2 linked regions of the Peribacillus simplex NBRC 15720 = DSM 1321 genome follow. The protein of the gene in region 1 interacts with the protein of each later gene in a pairwise test. Links are inferred from orthologs where the notes say so. Each region holds a gene or a part of one and is shown on either strand. Other genes may lie near its edges. The genes, in order: rpe and eno.

Region 1 (10,881 bases):
CGACACATATCGCAGAAGGTTTGACCACTGGACAAGTATATGCGCTCGACCTTCATGAGCATAAGGTCAAGCTCATAAAAGAGCAGGCGGAGCGCCTGAAACTCAGAAACAACATTAAGACAATGGCCCTTGATAGCAGAAAAGTGCAAGAACACTTTAATAAGGAAGGGTTTGACAGGGTCCTGATCGATGCACCATGTTCCGGGTTGGGAGTCATGCGCCGGAAGCCTGATGTAAAGTACACTAAAACAAAAGATGATATAATGAAACTCTCAAGTATACAAAAACAATTATTGGAATCAGCTGCCCCGCTTGTTAAGCAAGGCGGGAGGTTAGTATATAGTACCTGTACGGTGGATAAAGAAGAAAATGAAAAAGTCGCTGCAGCATTTTTGGAAAGCCATCCGGATTTTGAAAGCGATGCAACCTTGTCCACAAGAATGCCTGAAAGCGTTCAGCCATTTATCGAGGGTCATACGCTGCAAGTTTTTCCGCAATATTTTAGCAGTGACGGATTCTTTATTGCGAGTTTTAGAAAGAAGGTGCTGTAATGGCAGAAATCACTAAATCATCAAGAGTAAGAAAAGACACGACACCAGAAAAACCATCGATCTACTCATTAGAGCTTCACCAAATTAAAGAATGGCTTATTCAAAATGGAGAGAAGGCATTCCGGGCCGATCAAGTATATGACTGGCTTTATAAAAAGCGTGTCTCCAGTTTTGAAGATATGTCCAACCTTTCGAAAACATTACGGGATAAGCTGGAATCACAATTCACCTTCACAACATTGAAAACGTTGATTCAGCAAACGTCAAATGACGGGACCATAAAGTTTTTATTTGAACTCCATGATGGGTATTCGATTGAAACGGTGTTGATGCGCCATGAATACGGAAACTCCATTTGCGTGACAACGCAGGTAGGCTGCAGAATTGGCTGTACATTCTGTGCGTCGACACTTGGCGGTTTAAAGCGGAATCTTGAATCAGGGGAAATTGTTGCCCAGGTCGTTAAAGTTCAGCAAGCACTTGACGAATCGGAAGAACGTGTTAGTTCTGTCGTTATCATGGGAATCGGTGAACCGTTTGATAACTATGACAATATGATGTCATTCCTGAAGAATATAAACCATGAAAAGGGCTTGAACATCGGGGCTCGTCATATTACCGTTTCCACAAGTGGAATCATACCTAAAATCTATAAGTTTGCCGAAGAAAGCATGCAAATAAACTTTGCTGTTTCCCTTCATGCACCGAACACGGAATTGAGAAGTAAATTGATGCCGATCAATAAGGCCTACAAACTTCCTGACTTGATTGAAGCCATCAAATACTATACAGAAAAAACAGGTCGCCGTGTAAGTTTTGAATATGGTCTATTCGGTGGCGAAAATGATACAGTGGAGCACGCAGAAGAATTAGCAAATTTAATAACCGGGATAAAATGCCATGTCAACTTAATACCGGTTAACTATGTACCTGAACGCAACTATGTACGTACACCTCGGGACCAAATTTTTGAGTTTGAAAAAACATTGAAGAAGCGCGGCATTAATGTAACGATCCGAAGGGAACAAGGCAGTGATATTGACGCAGCCTGCGGCCAGCTTCGGGCCAAGGAGCGCAAAGAAGAGACGAGGTGACCCTATGAGGGCAATATTTAAGACAGACCGTGGAAAAGTCCGCCAGCATAATGAAGATAATGGCGGGATCTTTAAGAACTCGGAAGGCGTTCGCCTTGCCATCGTTGCAGATGGCATGGGCGGCCACCGTGCCGGGGATGTAGCCAGTGCAATGACGATAGACCTTCTGAAAAAGGGCTGGGAAGTATCCGCCGGTATCGAAACGGCAAATGATGCCGAGGGTTGGCTGAAGCAGCAAATCTTCTTGGTCAATCAGTTGCTTTTTGAACATGCAGAAGCGAATACGGAATGTAAAGGCATGGGGACCACCATTGTTGCAGCCATTTGCACCGACAAGTTTGCTACCATTGCCAACATCGGGGACAGCCGATGTTATTTGTATAATGAGAGCGGTTTTAAGCAGGTCACGGAAGATCATTCACTTGTTAACGAATTGGTCCGTTCCGGGCAGATTTCGAAGGAAGATGCAGAAAACCATCCACGGAAAAATGTTTTATTACGAGCCTTGGGGACAGAAATGCAAGTGGAAATGGACATTTTGACGGTCATCTTCGAAGAAAATGATTTACTATTGCTTTGTTCGGATGGTTTGACGAATAAAGTAAGTGAACAGGAACTGGAAGAAACGATAACCAATGGACGGCCACTTGAAGAGATGGCGAATTCATTAATAGATAAGGCCAATCACTACGGTGGGGAAGATAATATCACACTTGTGCTTGTTCAATTTACTGAAGAAAGTGAAAGCAGGTGAATTGAATGTTGATTGGTAGAAGAATCAACGGCCGCTATAAACTGATCGAGATGGTCGGCGGCGGCGGTATGGCGAATGTTTATCTTGCAAGGGATATGATCTTAGATAGGGATGTTGCATTGAAAATCCTTCGCATGGATTTTAATAATGACGAAGAGTTCATCAAGCGCTTCAATCGGGAAGCCCAATCGGCAACCAGTTTGGCCCATCCGAATATCGTAAGTATTTATGATGTTGGTGAAGAAGATTCCATCTATTATATTGTAATGGAATACGTGGACGGTTTCACACTTAAGCAATACATACAAAAATATTATCCAATTCCAATTGATGAAGCCTTGGATATCATGAAACAAATCACGGCAGCGATTTCCCATGCCCATCATAATGGGATCATCCATCGTGACATCAAGCCACAGAACATTTTGATTGATAAAGAAGGAACCGTCAAGATTACGGACTTTGGAATTGCATTGGCCCTAAGTGCAACAAACATAACGCAGACCAACGCAGTCTTGGGCTCGGTTCATTATTTATCTCCTGAACAGGCCAGAGGCGGTATGGCCAATAAGAAATCGGACATTTATTCACTTGGCATCGTCATGTTTGAATTGTTGACGGGGAGATTGCCTTTTTCTGGTGAATCAGCCGTTTCGATAGCTCTTAAACATTTACAATCGGAAACTCCTTCGCCAAAACGCTGGAACTCTGAAATACCTCAGAGTGTGGAAAATATTATCTTGAAAGCGACAGCCAAAGATTCATATTACCGCTATGAGAGCGTGGACTCAATGGAAGATGATATGCGGACGTCGCTTAATCCGGAGCGTTCAAATGAACTGCCTTTTGCGATTCCCGAAGATCATGATGCAACAAAAGCCATCCCCGTCATAACGGATGATCAGCTTTCAAGCATCGATGAGACAATCATTAGGGGTCCTGAAAAAAATACATTAGTCTATGCGGACGAAGAAGAAAGTGAATCAGAAGCAGAGAGTAAATCGAAAAAGAAACAGAAAAAACAAAAGAAACAGAAGAAACAAAAAAATAAGTCGGAACACAAAGGTAAAAAACGAAAGAACATGCCTGCTATCTTGGTGACCACCTTTTTAGTTCTCGCCCTGCTTGCTGTTTTATCTGTCACTGTTGTACCTCCCCTCCTTGTTTCGAAGGAAGTGACGATCCCTGACCTTAAAGGGAAAGAATTGGATGATGCCATTACTGATCTGCTTGAATTGAAATTGGAAATTGGAGAAACGATCAAGATTGAAGATGAAGAGGTTGAAGCTGGTCTTGTAATCAAAACCAATCCTAAGGAAGGTAAGACGGTCAAGGAAGGCGCAGAAATCGATATTTATGAAAGCATTGGTAAAGAGACGATTTCATTGTCTAGCTATGAAGGCCGAGACTACTCGGATGTTAAATCCCTGCTTGAAAAAATGGGATTCAAAAACATAAGCGTGACTGAAAAATATGATGACAGTGCTGCCGGCACGATCATAGAACAATCGCCTTCGGGTGCCACTGGAGTCGTACCATCCGAAACGGAGCTTGAGTTAACGGTCAGTAAAGGGGAAGATCTGCTTAGCTTGAAGAACTTAACGGGGTTCAATGAAACTGGCCTTAATGATTATTCAAGTGAGAGTGGAATAAAGGTTGAGGTCGAAGAAAAAGTCTATGATGATTCCGTAGCAGAGGGGCTTGTCATTTCCCAGTCACCGGAACCTGCCACGAAGGTGGAAAAGGGCAGTACTGTGAAAGTAGTCCTTTCAAAAGGGAAAGAAGAGATTCCTCCTAAGAGTGTAACGGAGGAAGTCAAAATCGAGTATGATCCGGTTGAACCAGGCAAAGCGCAAAAAATACAAATTTTCATTGAGGATATCAATAATAGCATGACGGAGCCCAAAGAAACATTCTTTATCGTGGAAAATGCCAAGAGAACGATCGAATTAATGGTTTCCCCGGATAAGAAAGCAGGATATAAAGTCATGCGGGACAATCAGGTCATCATCGACCAAGCCGTCTCTTATCCAGAATAAATCTAATAATTAGGAGTGTGGTTATGCCCGAAGGAAAAATTATCAAAGCATTAAGTGGATTTTATTATGTCCTTGATGGTGAAGAGGTATATCAATGCCGCGGACGGGGAGTGTTCAGGAAGAATAAGGTAACGCCACTTGTGGGTGATTATGTGGTTTTTGAAGCGGAAAATAAAACGGACGGAACCGTGACCGAAATAAAACCGCGAAAGAATGAATTGATACGTCCGCAAATCTCAAATGTAGACCAGGCAATCCTTGTCTTTTCGGCAGTGGAACCTGATTTCAGTCCAGCCTTGCTTGATCGATTTCTCGTACTGATCGAAGATAACGAAATCGAACCCATTATCGTCGTGACGAAACTGGACTTGGTTACTGCTGAAAACCAAAAGAAATTGTCTCAGTATATCAAGGACTATCAGAAACTTGGCTATACTGTACTGGAGACATCTTCAGTTACCGCAGGAGGAATTGAAGAACTGGTGCCGTATTTAGAAGGAAAAACCAGTGTATTTGCAGGTCAGTCCGGCGTTGGGAAATCGTCTTTGCTGAATGCAATCAATCCTGAATTGGCTTTAAAGACGGATGATATTTCTTCACACCTCGGACGTGGGAAGCATACCACCCGTCACGTTGAATTGATTCATATTGGCTCTGGACTTGTCGCGGATACTCCAGGATTCAGTTCACTCGAATTCATGGAAATGGAAGCTGAACGGTTATCCTATTGCTTCCCGGAAATGCATAAGCATGGGGAAGACTGTAAATTCCGGGCCTGCCTTCATGATAAAGAACCGAAGTGTGCAGTGAAGGAAGCGGTTGATACCGGGGAAATTCCCCGTTATCGATATGAGCATTATATGCAATTCTTAGAAGAAATCAGAGATAGAAAGCCGAGGTATTAAAATGGTTAAAATCGCACCATCCATTTTATCAGCTAACTTTGCAAAATTGGGAGAAGAAATTCTTGATGTGGAAAGGGGCGGAGCGGATTTAATCCATGTAGATGTCATGGATGGGCATTTCGTGCCGAATATTACGATAGGCTCACTAATTGTCGAGGCTATCCGACCGGTGACAAAGCTTCCGCTTGATGTTCATTTAATGATCGAACAACCCGATCGTTATATCGAAGATTTTGCGAAAGCGGGAGCCGATTATATAACTGTACATGTAGAGGCATGCACTCATTTGCATCGGACGATCCAATTGATTAAATCTTTTGGTGTAAAGGCAGGCGTGGTGCTTAATCCAGCCACTCCAGCTTCCTTGATCCAACCTATAATCGAAGATATTGACATGGTATTGTTGATGACGGTTAATCCGGGGTTTGGCGGGCAAAAGTTCATTAAATCCGTACTGCCCAAAATTGCCGAAGTGAAGGCGATGGCAGGAATGTATAATCAGAATTTGGAAATAGAGATTGATGGCGGAGTAAATGAAGAAACGGCTAAACTATGTATTGAACAAGGGGCGACAGTCCTAGTGGCCGGCTCGGCAATATATAATCAAGAAGATCGACACGCAGCGATTCAAAAGATCAGGGGAAAGTGATATAAGCCGACACTATCATATTCGTATGATGGTGATCGGCTTTTTTTATCAATTGAATATATATAGAAAAGGATGATTTAGATGATTATTAGTATAATGGCTGGAGGTCCTGAATATCTATGGCCGGATCTGACATGGTATAAGGAGAAGACTGATCTTTGGGTCGGGGTTGATAGGGGAGTATTGTCCTTGCTTGAAAAAGGTATCGAACCTAAGTGCGGTTTTGGGGATTTTGATTCAGTTTCGGAAGGTGAATACAAGAAGATTGAGCAAAGGCTGGAACAAATCAATCTATATTCTTCGGAAAAGGATGAAACGGATTTAGAAATCGCATTTAAATGGGCATTAGGGCAAAAGCCAAATGAAATTCACATTCTGGGCGCTACAGGGGGAAGAATGGACCATTTTCTTGGGAATATCCAGCTGCTCCAAAAAGAAAGTGTCCTCCCTTATCATGGCGATATAGATATATACATAGTTGATCAGCAAAATATATTCACAGTAAAGACAGCGGGTTCATATGAGGTCACTGCTTTGAGTGATAAGAAATACTTGTCATTGCTCCCTGTAACGGCGGAAGTCACCGGCATTACTCTTTCGGGTTTCAAATACCCACTAAATGATGCAAGCTTGGAAATAGGTTCGACGCTTTGCATTAGCAATGAACTAATTTCCGAATCTGGGAATGTTTCATTTGAGAAAGGCATATTAATGGTGATAAGAAGCAGTGATTAAAATTCATGCTTAGAGCAGATTCGGATATAATTACGATCATCCTATATCCGCTTAAAAGCTTATGTTGTAATAGAAAAATTCCACTTCATCTTATTTGTGGGATGCAAAGAGGAGGGGCATGATGAAATTTTATACGATTAAATTGCCAAAAGTTCTGGGCAGTTTGGTAAGGGCTATGCTCGGAGCGTTTAAAAAAGGCTGATACTTATCTCCATGACACCTCTCGAATATAGGGAGGTGTTATTTTTCGGGAAAATGAAGCGGCGGCCTTCCATTAATGGGTGAAGGCTTCCTTTCTTGATGCAGGTTAGACCTGATCAACGAATTATAACCATCCCCATTAAATACCGGCCATTACAAGTAAAAAGGCATCCTAAGAGGATGCCGTAACATTATACGCGTTCTACTTTGCCCGATTTAAGAGCTCTTGCAGAAACGTATACACGTTTAGGTTTACCGTCAACTAAAATACGTACTTTTTGAAGGTTAGCGCCCCATGTACGCTTGCTAGCGTTCATTGCGTGAGAGCGGCTGTTACCAGAACGAGTTCTTCTTCCAGTGATTACACATTTACGTGCCATGTTAAATTCCCTCCTAACTACAACAAGCTTAAGTTTTTCGCAGTCGTCTTAAGTCTTTGTAAAATACTTTAATAATTTATCATACCTACCGTTAGAATGCAATACTTCAGTTAATTACTTTCAAGAAAAAAACCTTGACATACATACTTCAAAATTGAAATTATATATAGTACCGTAAGACATTTACTTTTAAAACCATAGACATTATAGTAAAATGTCTTTAGTTGATTTGATTTTTTGGGAGGGAAAAGAAAATGTCTATCGAATTACAAACGAAGTATGGACAAATTGATATCTCTAATGATGTTATCGCTACAGTAGCAGGCGGTGCAGCCGTGGATTGCTACGGAATTATAGGAATGGCTTCCAAAAAACAATTTAAAGACGGCATTGCCGAAATTTTAAGAAAAGAAAACTTTACTAAGGGTGTAATTGTCCGTCAAGAAGAGGAAGAAGTTCATATCGATATGTATATTATCGTAAGTTATGGAACGAAAATCTCGGAAGTTGCACATAATGTGCAATCAAAGGTAAAGTACACTCTGGACAAAACTGTAGGATTAGCTGTTGATTCCGTTAACATTTTTGTACAGGGAGTTCGTGTGACGAACCCTTAAGTATAGGAGGAAAGTTTTGTGTCAATTACAAGTTTAAACGGAAAGCGCTTTGCAGAAATGATCATTCAAGGTGCCAACCATTTAGCGGCTAATGCCCAAATGGTTGATGCGTTGAATGTTTTCCCTGTTCCAGATGGAGATACAGGAACAAATATGAATTTATCGATGACTTCGGGAGCGAAGGAAGTGCAAAATAACGTCCAGGAACACATCGGGAAAGTGGGTACGTCCCTTTCAAGAGGACTGCTGATGGGCGCACGCGGCAATTCAGGAGTTATCCTTTCGCAACTGTTCCGCGGTTTTGCTAAAGCGATTGAACATAAATCGGAAATCAATAGTGAAGAATTTGCCCAAGCTTTTGAAGCAGGGGTTCAGACAGCTTATAAAGCTGTTATGAAACCTGTTGAAGGAACCATTTTAACGGTTGCAAAAGATGCAGCCAAGCAAGCGGTTTCATCAGCAGCAAAGCACATAGACCTTATTCAGGTAATGGAAGAAATCGTTACGGAGGCCAATGCTTCATTAAAACGTACACCGGATCTTCTTCCAGTCTTAAAAGAAGTGGGAGTCGTTGATAGCGGCGGGCAAGGGTTGGTGTTTGTTTATGAAGGTTTCCTTGCTGAGCTGAAAGGCGAAGCCCTTCCAGTCCGATCTGCAAATGGCCCAAGCATGGATGACATGATCAGTGCCGAACATCACATGAATGTACAAGGGCATATGAACACGGAAGATATCGTGTATGGCTACTGCACGGAATTCATGGTCCGATTGGAAAGTGAAAAACTTGCCAATAAATCATTTGATGAAGAAAAATTCAGAAATGATTTAAGTGAATACGGAGATTCTTTATTAGTCATCTCAGATGATGAAGTTGTCAAAGTACATATTCACTCTGAACAGCCTGGCACGTGCCTGAATTATGGACAGCAATATGGTAGTTTAATAAAAATGAAAATCGACAATATGCGTGAACAGCATACTGCGATTGTAGGTGAGACGAATACACCGCTTCAAACTAAACCGTCCACCAAAGAGAAGTATGCTGTAGTGTCAGTGGCGATGGGTGCTGGCATCAGCGAATTATTCAAAAGCATCGGCGCTAAGTCCGTAATCGAAGGCGGACAAACGATGAATCCTAGCACGGAAGATATCGTTAAAGCTGTCGAAGAGGCATATGCAGATCATGTAATCATCTTGCCTAACAATAAAAATATCATCATGGCGGCCAATCAGGCTGCAGATGTACTTGGGGATCATGTGACTGTTATCCCAACGAAAACAGTACCACAAGGAATGGCTGCATTGTTGGCTTTCAACCCTTCCCTTGATGCTGAAGAGAATAAAAAAGCGATGAACGAAGCCCTTTCACATGTGAAAACGGGCCAGATTACTTATGCTGTCCGGGATACCAACATTGATGGTCTTGTAATCGAGACCGGGGACTTCATGGGAATTGCTGAAGGAACCATCAAAGTGAAGGATAAAGATATGACTCAAGCGGCAAAAGATCTTCTCTCCGATATGATTGACGAAGATTCAGAAATCCTTACCATTTTATATGGTGAAGATGCCACTGCTGAAGATGTCGAAAGTCTTGTTGCGTTTTGTAATGAGAATTTCGAAGACGTTGAAGTTGAAGTCCATAATGGGAAACAACCTTTATATTCTTTTATTTTTTCAATTGAATAAGAAGTGAGCCATGAACATAAGGGAGACTTATTCGTCACAATGTTAGGAGTGTCCTGAAAAAAAATAAAAGGCAATAAACTGCATATGTCATTAGGCTATGCAGTTTTATTTTTATGAAAAAGAAGGATTACGGACAGCGTAATTGTAATTACAATATATCAGGCTTTATTATTAAACTAACTCCCAGTGTATAGAAGGAGGAGCAAATCATGAAATTTAGAAGTGTATTCGATATAATTGGTCCTGTTATGATCGGCCCCTCTAGTTCCCATACAGCAGGAGCTGCAAGGATCGGTAGGGTTGCCAGGAATCTATTCGACCGGGAACCAAAATGGGCCCATATTTCTTTTTACGGATCGTTTGCCAAAACCTATAAAGGCCATGGAACGGATGTAGCCATTGTAGGAGGCTTACTTGATTTTGATACATTTGATGAGAGAATTAAAGAATCGCTGGAAATAGCCCGCAAAAAGAAAATGAAAATTACTTTTCGAGAAGAAGAAGCCGTACCGGAACATCCCAATACAGCAAAAATAACAGTTGGTGATGATGATGGTGAACTGGAACTTGTCGGAATATCGATTGGCGGGGGAAAGATCGAAATCGTCGAACTGAACGGGTTTAAATTGAGGCTCTCCGGGCACAACCCTGCCATACTCGTCGTTCATGATGATCGATTTGGAGCCATTGCCAATGTTTCTAACATATTTGCCAAGCATCAAATCAATATTGGCCAGATGGAAGTCTCCCGAAAAGAGAAAGGGAAGATGGCCTTGATGACGATTGAAGTGGACCATAACTTGGAGGATCACGTCATCGCTGAAATTACAGCACTCCCGAACATCACTCAAGTAGCAAGGATTGTGGATTGATAGGGCAATCGTTTCCACTTAGGAAGGAGAAGAAATCATGTTTCGAAATGTAGCGGAATTAGTAGAATTAGCTGAATCAAAGCAGAAAAAAATTTCAACGCTGATGATAGAGCAGGAAATGGAAGTAACGGGAAAAAGCCGTGAAGAAATCATCCGCCAGATGGGAGTCAACCTGGATGTAATGGAACAGGCAGTTGAAAAAGGACTTCAAGGTGTACGGTCCGTTTCCGGGCTGACGGGAGGGGATGCAGTCCTTCTTCAGAATTACATTAAATCAGGAAATTCCTTATCCGGTGAACTGCTTTTGGATGCGGTAAGCAAAGCCGTGGCAACAAACGAAGTGAACGCAGCCATGGGAACGATTTGTGCGACACCAACTGCCGGATCTGCTGGTG
Region 2 (10,927 bases), 2.0 Mb from region 1 along the record:
AACCTCACCAAGGTGAGGTTTTTTTTATCACACCTCTAAAAAAACTTGGCAGAAGATGATATTATTAGTAAGTCATTAATCAGTCAAGCGTTTACATTTCTTGTTTTTGGATAATTTCCTGGAAACCGACTATAATGAAAAAGAGAAAAAGGGGAGTTGGGAAATTTACCCTCTCCCTTTTTGACTAAAGGAATCAAAAATATGATAACAATATCTAAGGGGGTTCTTGGATTATGAATAAAAAGTCGATTAGAGATATTGAATTAAAGGGGAAACGCGTATTTTGCCGTGTTGATTTCAACGTTCCGATGCAGGACGGAAAGATTTCGGATGATACGAGAATCAAAGCTGCACTGCCGACGATTTCCTATCTGACAGAACAAGGCGCTAAAGTCATCTTAGCTAGCCACCTTGGCCGTCCAAAAGGACAAGTAGTTGAAGAATTGCGTTTAGCACCTGTTGCGGAAAGACTAAGCGAACTTAGTGGCAAAGATGTGCAAAAGGCAGAAGAAGCTTACGGCGAGACCGTTCAATCAATCATTGATAACATGCAAAATGGCGAGATCCTGTTGTTGGAAAACGTTCGTTTCTATACAGGAGAAGAGAAGAACGATCAAGAATTGGCGAAGTCATTTGCTGCACTGGCTGATGTTTATGTTAACGATGCATTCGGAGCTGCGCATCGTGCACATGCTTCAACTGAAGGAATAGCACACCATCTCCCAGCTGTTGCCGGATTGCTGATGGAAAAAGAACTTTCTGTGCTAGGAAAAGCGTTATCCAACCCGGAGCGTCCTTTTACAGCTATAATTGGCGGAGCAAAAGTAAAGGATAAGATAGGCGTTATCGAAAACCTTTTGGAAAATGTCGATCACTTGATCATTGGTGGTGGACTGGGTTATACATTTATTAAAGCGCAAGGTCATGAAATCGGTAATTCATTATTGGAAGAAGACAAAATAGAATTGGCCAAGTCTTTCATCGAAAGCGCAAAAGAAAAAGGTGTAAAATTGCATTTGCCTATCGATGCGGTTGTAACAGCTGAATTTTCACCTGATGCAGAGACAGAGAATGTCGATATCGATGCTATTCCAAGTGATAAAATGGCTCTGGATATCGGTCCAAAAACAAGTGGATTATTTGCGGATGTAATCAAAGGTTCCAAGCTTGTCATATGGAATGGACCAATGGGAGTATTCGAGTTCGATAAATTTGCTAATGGAACGAGAACGGTTGCTGAAGCATTGGCGGAAGCAAAAGATACTTACAGCATTGTAGGCGGAGGGGATTCAGCCGCAGCTGCTGAAAAGTTTGGCTTAGCAGAAAAGATGTCCCATATTTCAACAGGCGGCGGTGCATCTCTTGAGTTCATGGAAGGCAAGGAATTGCCTGGCGTTGTGGCCTTGAACGATAAATAAGCGTAAACCGTTACATATTTCAACTTTAGAAGGGATGAGAAACCAAATGCGTAAACCGATTATTGCAGGAAACTGGAAAATGAATAAAACACTATCTGAGGCGACTGCCTTTTTAGAAGAAGTGAGCAATTTGATTCCGAAGCAAGATTTAATCGATACGGTTGTATGTGCTCCAGCCTTGTTTTTGGATCAACTGGTTCAAGCAGCAAAAGGAACCGATGTGAAAATCGGGGCGCAGAACATGCACTTTGAAGAAAGTGGTGCTTTCACGGGAGAAATCAGCCCGATCGCTTTAGCTGATCTTGGTGTATCCTACGTCATACTTGGTCATTCCGAACGCCGGGAAATGTTCAACGAAACGGATGAAGCCGTTAATAAAAAAGCGCATGCCGCTTTTGCCCACCGGATGACCCCTATCGTTTGTTGCGGTGAAACACTTGAGCAAAGGGAAGCTGGCGAAACGAATGATTTCGTTGGCAGCCAGATTGAAAAAGGCTTAGCTGGATTATCTGACGAACAATTGACACAAGCCGTCATTGCATATGAGCCGATTTGGGCGATTGGAACAGGAAAATCGTCATCTGCTCAAGATGCAAATGAAGTTTGTGCACATATCCGTTCTGTGGTTGCTGACAAATTTTCAAATGAAGCAGCTGCAGCCATCCGTATTCAGTACGGTGGCAGTGTAAAACCTGAGAATATTAAAGAGTACATGGCACAACCTGATATAGATGGTGCGTTGGTAGGCGGGGCTAGCTTGAAAACCGATTCCTTTTTACAATTGCTGGAGGCTGGTCACTATGAGTAAGTCGCCTGTGGCACTTATCATTTTGGACGGTTTTGGCTGCCGTAACGAAGAAGAAGGAAATGCTGTTTTTTATGCGAAAAAACCGAACTTTGACCGTTATTGGGAAAAGTATCCGCATTCCCATTTAACTGCAAGCGGGGAAGCGGTCGGCTTGCCTGCCGGTCAAATGGGTAACTCTGAAGTGGGCCATTTGAATATCGGGGCAGGACGGATCGTTTATCAAAGTCTGACCCGTGTTAACCTGGCAATCCGTGAAGGGGAGTTTGCAGAAAACCCAACTTTGGTCGATGCCATGAGCCATACCAAGAAAAAAGGGACGGATCTTCATCTTTTCGGTCTTCTTTCAGATGGCGGCGTTCACAGTCATATTGAACATATGTATGCCCTGCTGAAATTGGCCGCTAAAGAAGGAGTTAAAAATGTATATGTACATGCATTTTTAGATGGACGTGATGTCGGACCTAAAACGGCGCAAGGTTATATTAAGGAAGCGGAAGCGAAAATGAAGGAAATCGGTGTTGGTCAGTTCGCGACCATTTCAGGAAGGTATTATTCGATGGACCGTGATAAACGCTGGGAGCGTGTGGAGAAATCCTACCGTTCTATGGTGTATGGTGATGGACCTTCTTACCCTTCTGCGATGGAATGTGTCGAGGACTCCTATGAACATGGTATTTTTGACGAATTCGTGATACCTTCAGTCATAACGGCGGAAGATGGTAAACCGGTGGCGACGATTAAAGATGATGATGCCGTCATCTTTTATAACTTCCGTCCAGACCGGGCAATCCAGATTTCGAATACGTTCACGAACGAAGACTTTCGCTCATTTGACCGTGGTCCTGGACATCCGAAGCATCTCCATTTTGTCTGCTTGACACATTTTTCGGAAACAGTTGACGGATATGTTGCTTTTAAGCCGACAAATCTTGATAATACATTAGGGGAAGTACTTTCCCAAAACCAGCTTACCCAGCTTCGTATCGCTGAAACTGAAAAATATCCGCATGTGACGTTTTTCATGAGCGGCGGACGTGAAGAGAAGTTTCCTGGTGAAGAGAGGATTTTGATTAATTCTCCGAGAGTAGCTACATATGATTTACAGCCGGAAATGAGTGCTTATGAAGTGACTGATGCATTGATGGAACAAATTGAGGCTGACCGCTTCGATGCGATCCTCTTGAATTTTGCCAATCCGGACATGGTTGGTCATTCAGGGATGCTTGAGCCTACCATTAAAGCGATTGAAACCGTTGATGAATGCCTAGGCAGGATAGTCGATTTAATCGTCTCAAAAGGCGGTACGGCCATCATTACAGCTGACCATGGGAATGCTGATGAAGTCGTAACGCTCGAAGGCAACCCCATGACGGCCCATACAACGAATCCTGTGCCTGTCATTATCACTAAAAATCAGGTAACATTAAGAACAGGTGGAATCCTAGGCGATTTAGCTCCAACGATGCTTGATTTGCTTGGAGTCGAAAAACCTGTTGAAATGACAGGGAAATCCCTATTATCTAAATAAAATTGTGAATTGGAAAAGGAGAGATTTATAATGCCGTACATCGAACATGTATATGCACGTGAAGTGCTAGATTCCCGTGGTAATCCAACAATAGAAGTAGAAATCCAAACAGAGTCCGGTTACTTCGGACGTGCAATCGTACCATCAGGTGCTTCAACAGGAGAACACGAAGCTGTTGAGCTTCGTGACGGAGATAAATCTCGTTACCTGGGTAAAGGGGTACAAAAAGCAGTTGATAATGTAAATGATATCATTGCTGATGCTGTCATTGGTTTGGATGTAACGAACCAAGCAGGACTTGACCTTACTATGATTGAATTGGATGGTACTGAAAACAAAGGGAACTTGGGAGCTAATGCAATCCTTGGTGTGTCAATGGCTGCTGCCCATGCTGCTGCGGAATTTTCAGGTTTACCATTGTATCGTTACCTTGGAGGGTTCAATGCGAAACAACTTCCAACTCCAATGATGAACATCATTAATGGCGGATCACATGCCGATAACAATGTTGACTTCCAGGAATTCATGATCCTTCCTGTAGGCGCTCCTAGCTTCAAAGAAGCAGTTCGTATGGGTGCTGAAGTATTCCATGCATTGAAATCTGTCCTTTCTGCAAAAGGCTTGAATACGGCAGTCGGCGATGAAGGCGGCTTTGCGCCAAACCTTGGTTCAAACCGTGAAGCGCTGCAAGTCATCATCGAGGCAATTGAAAAAGCAGGCTATAAAGCAGGCGAAGATATCTACCTTGGTATGGACGTAGCATCATCTGAATTCTATAACAAAGAAACAGGCAAATATGACCTTGCAGGCGAAGGCCGCAATGGCGTTACATCCGAAGAAATGGTTGCGTTCTATGAAGAGCTAGTGAATGAATTCCCGATCCTTTCTATTGAAGACGGCTTGGATGAAAATGACTGGGAAGGCCACAAACTTTTAACTGAACGCATTGGTTCTAAAGTCCAATTAGTTGGTGACGATTTATTCGTAACGAACACAAAAAAATTGGCTGAAGGCATCGAAAAAGGCATCGGTAACTCCATCCTGATTAAAGTGAACCAAATTGGTACACTGACTGAAACGTTTGAAGCAATCGAAATGGCTAAGCGCGCAGGCTACACTGCAGTCGTTTCCCACCGTTCCGGTGAAACGGAAGATGCAACTATCGCTGACATCGCCGTTGCAACAAACGCAGGACAAATCAAAACAGGTTCCATGTCCCGTACAGACCGTATCGCTAAATACAACCAACTTCTTCGCATCGAAGACCAGCTTGGTGACTTGGCTGTATATGGCGGCTTGAAATCTTTCTATAACTTGAAGAAGTAATCTAATTCATGTTATAAGCAGTTGAATTTTTGTCGTACAAGGCAAATTCAAGGGGCTTGAATTAAGTCATACAGAAACATGAACTTTGTCGTACAGTTTATTGCTTTTAACCTCCTATTTATATGTGGAAATCCGCATTAAATAGGAGGTTTTTTTATGTTTATTAAAGATTTGCTGAAGGAGTTTACATTTGACTTGCAGATTAAGAACTACTCTAAGGGACGATTGAAACGTACAATTACAATGTCGGTCAATTGATTAATTTCTTGGAAACACATCATGATATTTCAGATGTTGAGGATGTTTCCTCCTTGCACATTAAGAAGTTTATTCAATATCAAAAAGAAATAGGGAACAAGCCCAACTACATTAATACAATAATTAAGTCTTTGAGGGCTTTTTATAGTTATTTAGTTAATGAGGAATACGTCAGTCTCAATGCATTAGCAAAGATAAAATTGTTAAAAGAGGACAAGATCGTTATCAAAACATTTACAGACAAAATAGCTTCAATGTGGCAATCCACATTGAATAGGAGGTTTTTTATGCTTATAAAGTCAGCGGGAATTCGTCCAGTCAATTTTCTGAGCTTGGTTCAGGGCTGATAAATGGTATTAATCAAACGTTTGATTAATACCATTTCATAAAAAAAAGGTGCCGCATCCGGGCACCTTTTTTTATTAATCCGACACAGCTTCCACTGGTACGGCATTATAGTATTCTTCTAATGTACTCTTCGTTACAAAAATTTCAGTTGCAGCATCAACACCGACATAGCGGATGTGCCATGGTTCGTATTTATAGCCTGTGATGTTTTCCTTGCCTTCCGGATAGCGGATGATAAATCCGTATTCATGGGCGTGTTCAGCAAGCCAGGCCGCTTCATTCGTGTCACCGAAGCAGTCCTGGGCGGCACATGCACCGTCATGGGTCGTGACGTCAATCGCTAGACCCGTTTCATGCTCGCTTGTCCCAGGCATTGCACTGTAGGTTTTCGCTTTTTCTTCCCCGTCCTTAGCCACATAGTTGTTAAAAACAGCGATTTGCGTTTGATGTGAACGATAAGCGGAAACACCGGCAAAGTGCATGTTTTCGTTTTCAGCAGCTTGGAACATCTCTTCAAGCGCTTCTCCCGCTTCTTTTCGCATCATTCTTTTTTCAATTTTATCTTGAAAGATGAAATCCACTTTTGGATAGATAAGGTCATCAGGTTTGTAATCTTCCGGCAGGCTGTATTGTTTATTGACAAGTACAGGTATGCTTTCCGGGTTGGCTAACGTCTGAAGGCCAGCCTGTGCGGGTTCAGCCGTTTCATTAACTTCCACCTGGCGTTGGGCCGTTTCTTTTGAATCATTATTCTTATCAGTTTCTGTCTCCGTATCCTGGGAGCTCGGCTGTTCTTCTTTTGGCTCTTTTTTATCCTCGTTTGATTGGTCGAATGAGCATCCGGACAATAGAATGAAAGATGATAGAGCAGTTGCTGCAAATATAGGTTTTAACATATGAAAGGCCCCTTGCTTTTAATATAAGATTTCCAATAAAAGTAGTTTTGAAAAATTATCGTGATAAGTAATCCCTTGTTAATTCACTTTGATATTTATCAAGAAATAAGCCAATCCAGACGACCATCAACAAAAAAGGGTAATCATTACGGACTGCGGTTTCCACGACGGGATCAGACCAAAAGTTCGAAAGGAAACCTGACGACATCTTGATTGTCTCGAATGTTACAAGGGCGTGCAGCGATAACCAAAGAATCGTAAGAGTATTGGTCCCAAACCCAATGACCGCTGCTATAACGCTCAGCAAGGCGGCTGCTGCCCCGATCAGGAGGACATTGAAGCTGGATTGGAAAAAGTCGGTACCGCTATTGGAAAGTCCATTATAAATAATAGCAGTAAAATAAACGGTTGTCGTGATATATGCAGCAAATAATAAGTATCGATTTCCGTGATACTTTGCCAGCAGCAATAAAAGCGGTGATAGGATGATTAATAGGACACTGATAAGATTGCTTCCGCCTGTCCATAAAGAATAGCCGGCAACCGCCGAGAATAGGATGGTCAGGAGATCAAGAATCCGAAGTATGGACTTAAACATGTTGACACCTCTTTCTCAATTTATGCAAATTATCTCAAACTTTGATCCAAAAAGAAATAAATGACTATGGATATTTAGGAATTCCTACCATCATAGCATAACAAAGATTGTGGATATTTAGTGGGTGTGGTAAAGTTAAAGTAATTGTTTATTGGTTCTTCAGGAGGTGTAATTGCATGCATGCATTTCTCATAACGCTTTTAGTGATTGTCAGTATCGCCCTCATTGTGACGGTATTGCTTCAATCAGGTAAGAGTGCAGGTTTATCAGGTGCGATTGCCGGCGGTGCTGAGCAGCTATTCGGAAAGCAAAAGGCACGCGGTTTGGATCTGGTTTTACATCGCGCAACGATAGTATTGGCGATTTTATTCTTTGCTTTAACTTTACTTGTTGCATTCTTTGATGTGTAATGGATCAAAAATGAGTCTAGCTAAATAGCTAGGCTTTTTTCTTTGCACAATAGTTGCATGAATAGATATAGTGATTTTAGTACTTAATTATAGGATAGGGATTTTTTTCATTCTATTTACTGATAAAGGAGCATAAAGTCATGAAAATCAAGCTGCAGCAGCCCTTTACTTTTGAAGGCGGAAAAAGAGCTGTCTTACTTTTACATGGATTTACGGGGAATTCAGCGGATGTGCGGATGCTTGGCCGTTATTTGGAGAAACAGGGATACACCTGCCATGCCCCGCACTATAAAGGACATGGCGTTCCGCCAGAGGAGCTGGTGAAAACGGGTCCGGAAGATTGGTGGAAAGATGTCATGATGGCCTACGATTTTCTGAAAAGCAAAGGCTATGAAGAAATTGCTGTTGCCGGACTCTCATTAGGAGGCGTATTTTCTCTAAAATTAGGTTACACTGTACCTATAAAGGGTATCGTATCAATGTGTGCGCCTATGTATATCAAAAGTGAAGAAATGATGTTTAAAGGAGTATTGGAGTACGCCAGAGAATTTAAGAAGTATGAAGGGAAAACTCAAGAGCAAATAGAGCTTGAAATGGACCTCCTTGCCGATAAACCCATGAATACATTGAAAGCCCTTCAGGAATTGATAACGGATGTAAGAGAGCACGTCGACCTTATTTACGCGCCGACATTTGTAGTGCAGGGTCGGCATGATGATGTTATCAATCCAAAAAGTGCCGATATTATTATTGACGCCATTGAATCACCGGTCAAAAAAATCAAGTGGTATGAAGAATCCGGTCATGTCATAACTCTTGATAAAGAAAAAAACCAGTTGCATGAAGATGTATTGGAATTTTTAGAAAGTCTGGATTGGTCCGAATAACAAATTTATCATACCCTGAATAGGAGGGTTTTCATGGAAGATAACATTCAAGAACATATTAATAAGCTTCTGACGTACATGACCGATGAAGCGTATAAGCCGTTAACGGTACAAGAACTGGAAGAGGCTTTGAAAATCGAAGACTCGGCAGATTTCAAGAATTTCGTTAAGGCTTTAGTAAAGATGGAAGAAAAGGGATTGGTGGTCAGAACGAGGAGCAATCGTTACGGCCTGCCGCAAAAAATGAATTTGTTCCGCGGTAAATTAACAGGACATGCAAAGGGATTCGCTTTTGTGACGCCTGAAGATAACCCAGGAATGGACGATATTTTCATTCCGCCAAATGAAACGGGCACAGCGATGCATGGAGATGTCGTCATGGTACGAGTATCTTCGGAAACATCCGGCTCAAGGCAAGAAGGCACGGTCATCAGAATACTTGAACGCGGAATTACACAAGTGGTAGGTACATACTCCGAAAGTAAAAGTTTTGGTTTCGTCATCCCTGATGATAAAAAGATCGCAAACGATATCTTCATTCCACAGCATGCTTCACATGGAGCGGTAGAGGGCCATAAAGTTGTCGTCAAGCTTACTTCTTATCCTGAAGGACGCGTAAGTGCTGAAGGCGAAGTCATTGAGATTCTTGGGCATAAAAATGATCCTGGTGTAGATATTCTTTCAGTGATCCATAAATATGGTTTGCCGATGGAGTTCCCGGATGATGTCATGGAGCAAGCCAATGCCGTTTCGGATACCATTCAAGAAAGTGAAATTGGCAATCGCAGGGATTTGCGCAATGACGTTTTGGTCACGATTGATGGAGCGGATGCAAAGGACCTGGATGATGCGGTCACTGTTTCTAAACTTGAAAATGGCAATTACAAGCTGGGTGTTCATATTGCTGATGTCAGCCATTATGTGACGGAAGGCTCGCCAATCGATAAGGAAGCTTTGGAAAGAGGGACGAGCGTTTATTTGGTGGACAGGGTTATTCCAATGATCCCGCATCGTTTATCGAATGGTATTTGTTCCTTGAATCCACAAGTCGATCGTTTTACACTATCTTGTGAAATGGAAATCACGCCGGATGGCCAAGTCGTCAACCATGAGATTTTTGAAAGTGTCATTAAGACGACGGAACGTATGACATATGGCAATGTGAACAAAATACTTGTGGATAAAGATGAAGAACAGCTCGAACGCTATGAGGCGTTGGTGCCGATGTTCCAGGACATGGAGAAGTTAGCGGCTATCCTTCGTAAAAACCGGATGAACCGCGGTGCGATCGACTTTGATTTCAATGAAGCGAGAGTTATCGTTGATGAAGAGGGCCATCCCACTGATGTGGTTTTACGTGAAAGGTCGGTTGCGGAAAAGCTGATTGAAGAGTTCATGCTTGCGGCCAATGAAACCGTTGCTGAGCACTTCCACCGTCTTAAGGTTCCGTTCATTTACCGTATTCATGAAGATCCCAAGCCGGAAAAACTGCAGCGTTTCTTCGAATTCATTACGAACTTCGGATATATTGTACGGGGATCGGCCAATGACGTTCATCCTAAGGCGTTACAGGAAATCATTGAGGCGGTTGCCGGCAAACCGGAAGAAACGGTCATATCCACCGTCATGCTTCGTTCCATGCAACAAGCGAAATATGACCCGGAGAGCTTAGGCCACTTTGGATTATCAGCTGAATTTTATACACATTTCACATCTCCGATTCGCCGATACCCGGATTTAATCGTACACAGGTTGATCAGGACCTACTTGGTGGAAGGTAAACTCGATGAAGCTACGAAGGAGAAATGGAATGCCATTTTACCTGAGATTGCCGATCATACATCGAAACGTGAACGTCGCTCAGTCGATGCTGAACGGGAAACGGATGATCTGAAGAAAGCGGAATATATGCTTGATAAAATCGGCGAAGAATATACCGGGATCATTGGTTCGGTTACGAATTTCGGGATGTTTGTAGAATTGCCGAACACCATTGAAGGACTTGTCCACGTCAGCTTCATGACGGATGATTATTATCGCTTCGATGAGCGTCAGCTTGCAATGATCGGGGAACGGACAGGTAATGTGTTCCGGATTGGCGATGAAATCGACGTACGTGTTTCCAACGTTAATAAAGAGGAACGCGCCATCGATTTTGAAATTATCGGCATGAAGGTAAGCCGTCCGCGTCCTTCTGGCGAGAAGAAAATATTCAAAGCCAATTCAGGTGAACGTAAACGCGGCCGAGGCGGCAATGGGGGACGTAATGAAGGAAAAGGCGGCGGCCGTAATGGAGATTCGGCTTCTTCTGGGAGAAAATCGAAAAACAAGAAAAAATTCTTTGAAAATGCGCCAGCTGCCAAGCGCAAGAGAAAACCAAAAAAGAGATAAAGATTGAGGCGGGGGATGATCATTTCATCCTCTCGCCGCGATTGGATGTAAAAAAGGGG

The links.
Region 2: the proteins of rpe (region 1) and eno interact in binary tests that used the Escherichia coli proteins (3 or more experiments, as listed by UniProt). The link is inferred for Peribacillus simplex NBRC 15720 = DSM 1321 from one-to-one orthologs.

Annotation. Positions count from the first base shown.
Region 1 is NZ_CP017704.1:974,167-985,047, reverse strand. Bases 4,375-7,168 are described here. They hold rpe (ribulose-phosphate 3-epimerase), read left to right. Parts: upstream 4,375-5,344; coding sequence 5,345-5,992; downstream 5,993-7,168. Other genes in these bases: rpmB (50S ribosomal protein L28), read right to left, coding at 7,120-7,168; spoVM (stage V sporulation protein SpoVM), read left to right, coding at 6,849-6,929; BS1321_RS04490 (thiamine diphosphokinase), read left to right, coding at 6,074-6,727; rsgA (ribosome small subunit-dependent GTPase A), read left to right, coding at 4,462-5,343; pknB (Stk1 family PASTA domain-containing Ser/Thr kinase), read left to right, coding at 4,375-4,438. In the rest of the region: 16S rRNA (cytosine(967)-C(5))-methyltransferase RsmB, read left to right, coding at 1-551; dual-specificity RNA methyltransferase RlmN, read left to right, coding at 551-1,645; BS1321_RS04510 (Stp1/IreP family PP2C-type Ser/Thr phosphatase), read left to right, coding at 1,650-2,399; more of pknB, read left to right, coding at 2,405-4,374; more of rpmB, read right to left, coding at 7,169-7,308; BS1321_RS04475 (Asp23/Gls24 family envelope stress response protein), read left to right, coding at 7,563-7,925; BS1321_RS04470 (DAK2 domain-containing protein), read left to right, coding at 7,944-9,614; sdaAB (L-serine ammonia-lyase, iron-sulfur-dependent subunit beta), read left to right, coding at 9,824-10,486; sdaAA (L-serine ammonia-lyase, iron-sulfur-dependent, subunit alpha), read left to right, coding at 10,524-10,881. UniProt on the Escherichia coli protein: Catalyzes the reversible epimerization of D-ribulose 5-phosphate to D-xylulose 5-phosphate.
Region 2 is NZ_CP017704.1:2,933,053-2,943,979, forward strand. Bases 3,093-5,932 are described here. They hold eno (phosphopyruvate hydratase), read left to right. Parts: upstream 3,093-3,784; coding sequence 3,785-5,080; downstream 5,081-5,932. Other genes in these bases: gpmI (2,3-bisphosphoglycerate-independent phosphoglycerate mutase), read left to right, coding at 3,093-3,754; BS1321_RS14020 (hypothetical protein), read left to right, coding at 5,347-5,685; BS1321_RS14025 (M15 family metallopeptidase), read right to left, coding at 5,761-5,932. In the rest of the region: BS1321_RS14000 (phosphoglycerate kinase), read left to right, coding at 234-1,418; tpiA (triose-phosphate isomerase), read left to right, coding at 1,465-2,226; more of gpmI, read left to right, coding at 2,219-3,092; more of BS1321_RS14025, read right to left, coding at 5,933-6,582; BS1321_RS14030 (hypothetical protein), read right to left, coding at 6,638-7,180; preprotein translocase subunit SecG, read left to right, coding at 7,357-7,590; BS1321_RS14040 (alpha/beta hydrolase), read left to right, coding at 7,731-8,477; rnr (ribonuclease R), read left to right, coding at 8,511-10,868. UniProt on the Escherichia coli protein: Catalyzes the reversible conversion of 2-phosphoglycerate (2-PG) into phosphoenolpyruvate (PEP). It is essential for the degradation of carbohydrates via glycolysis.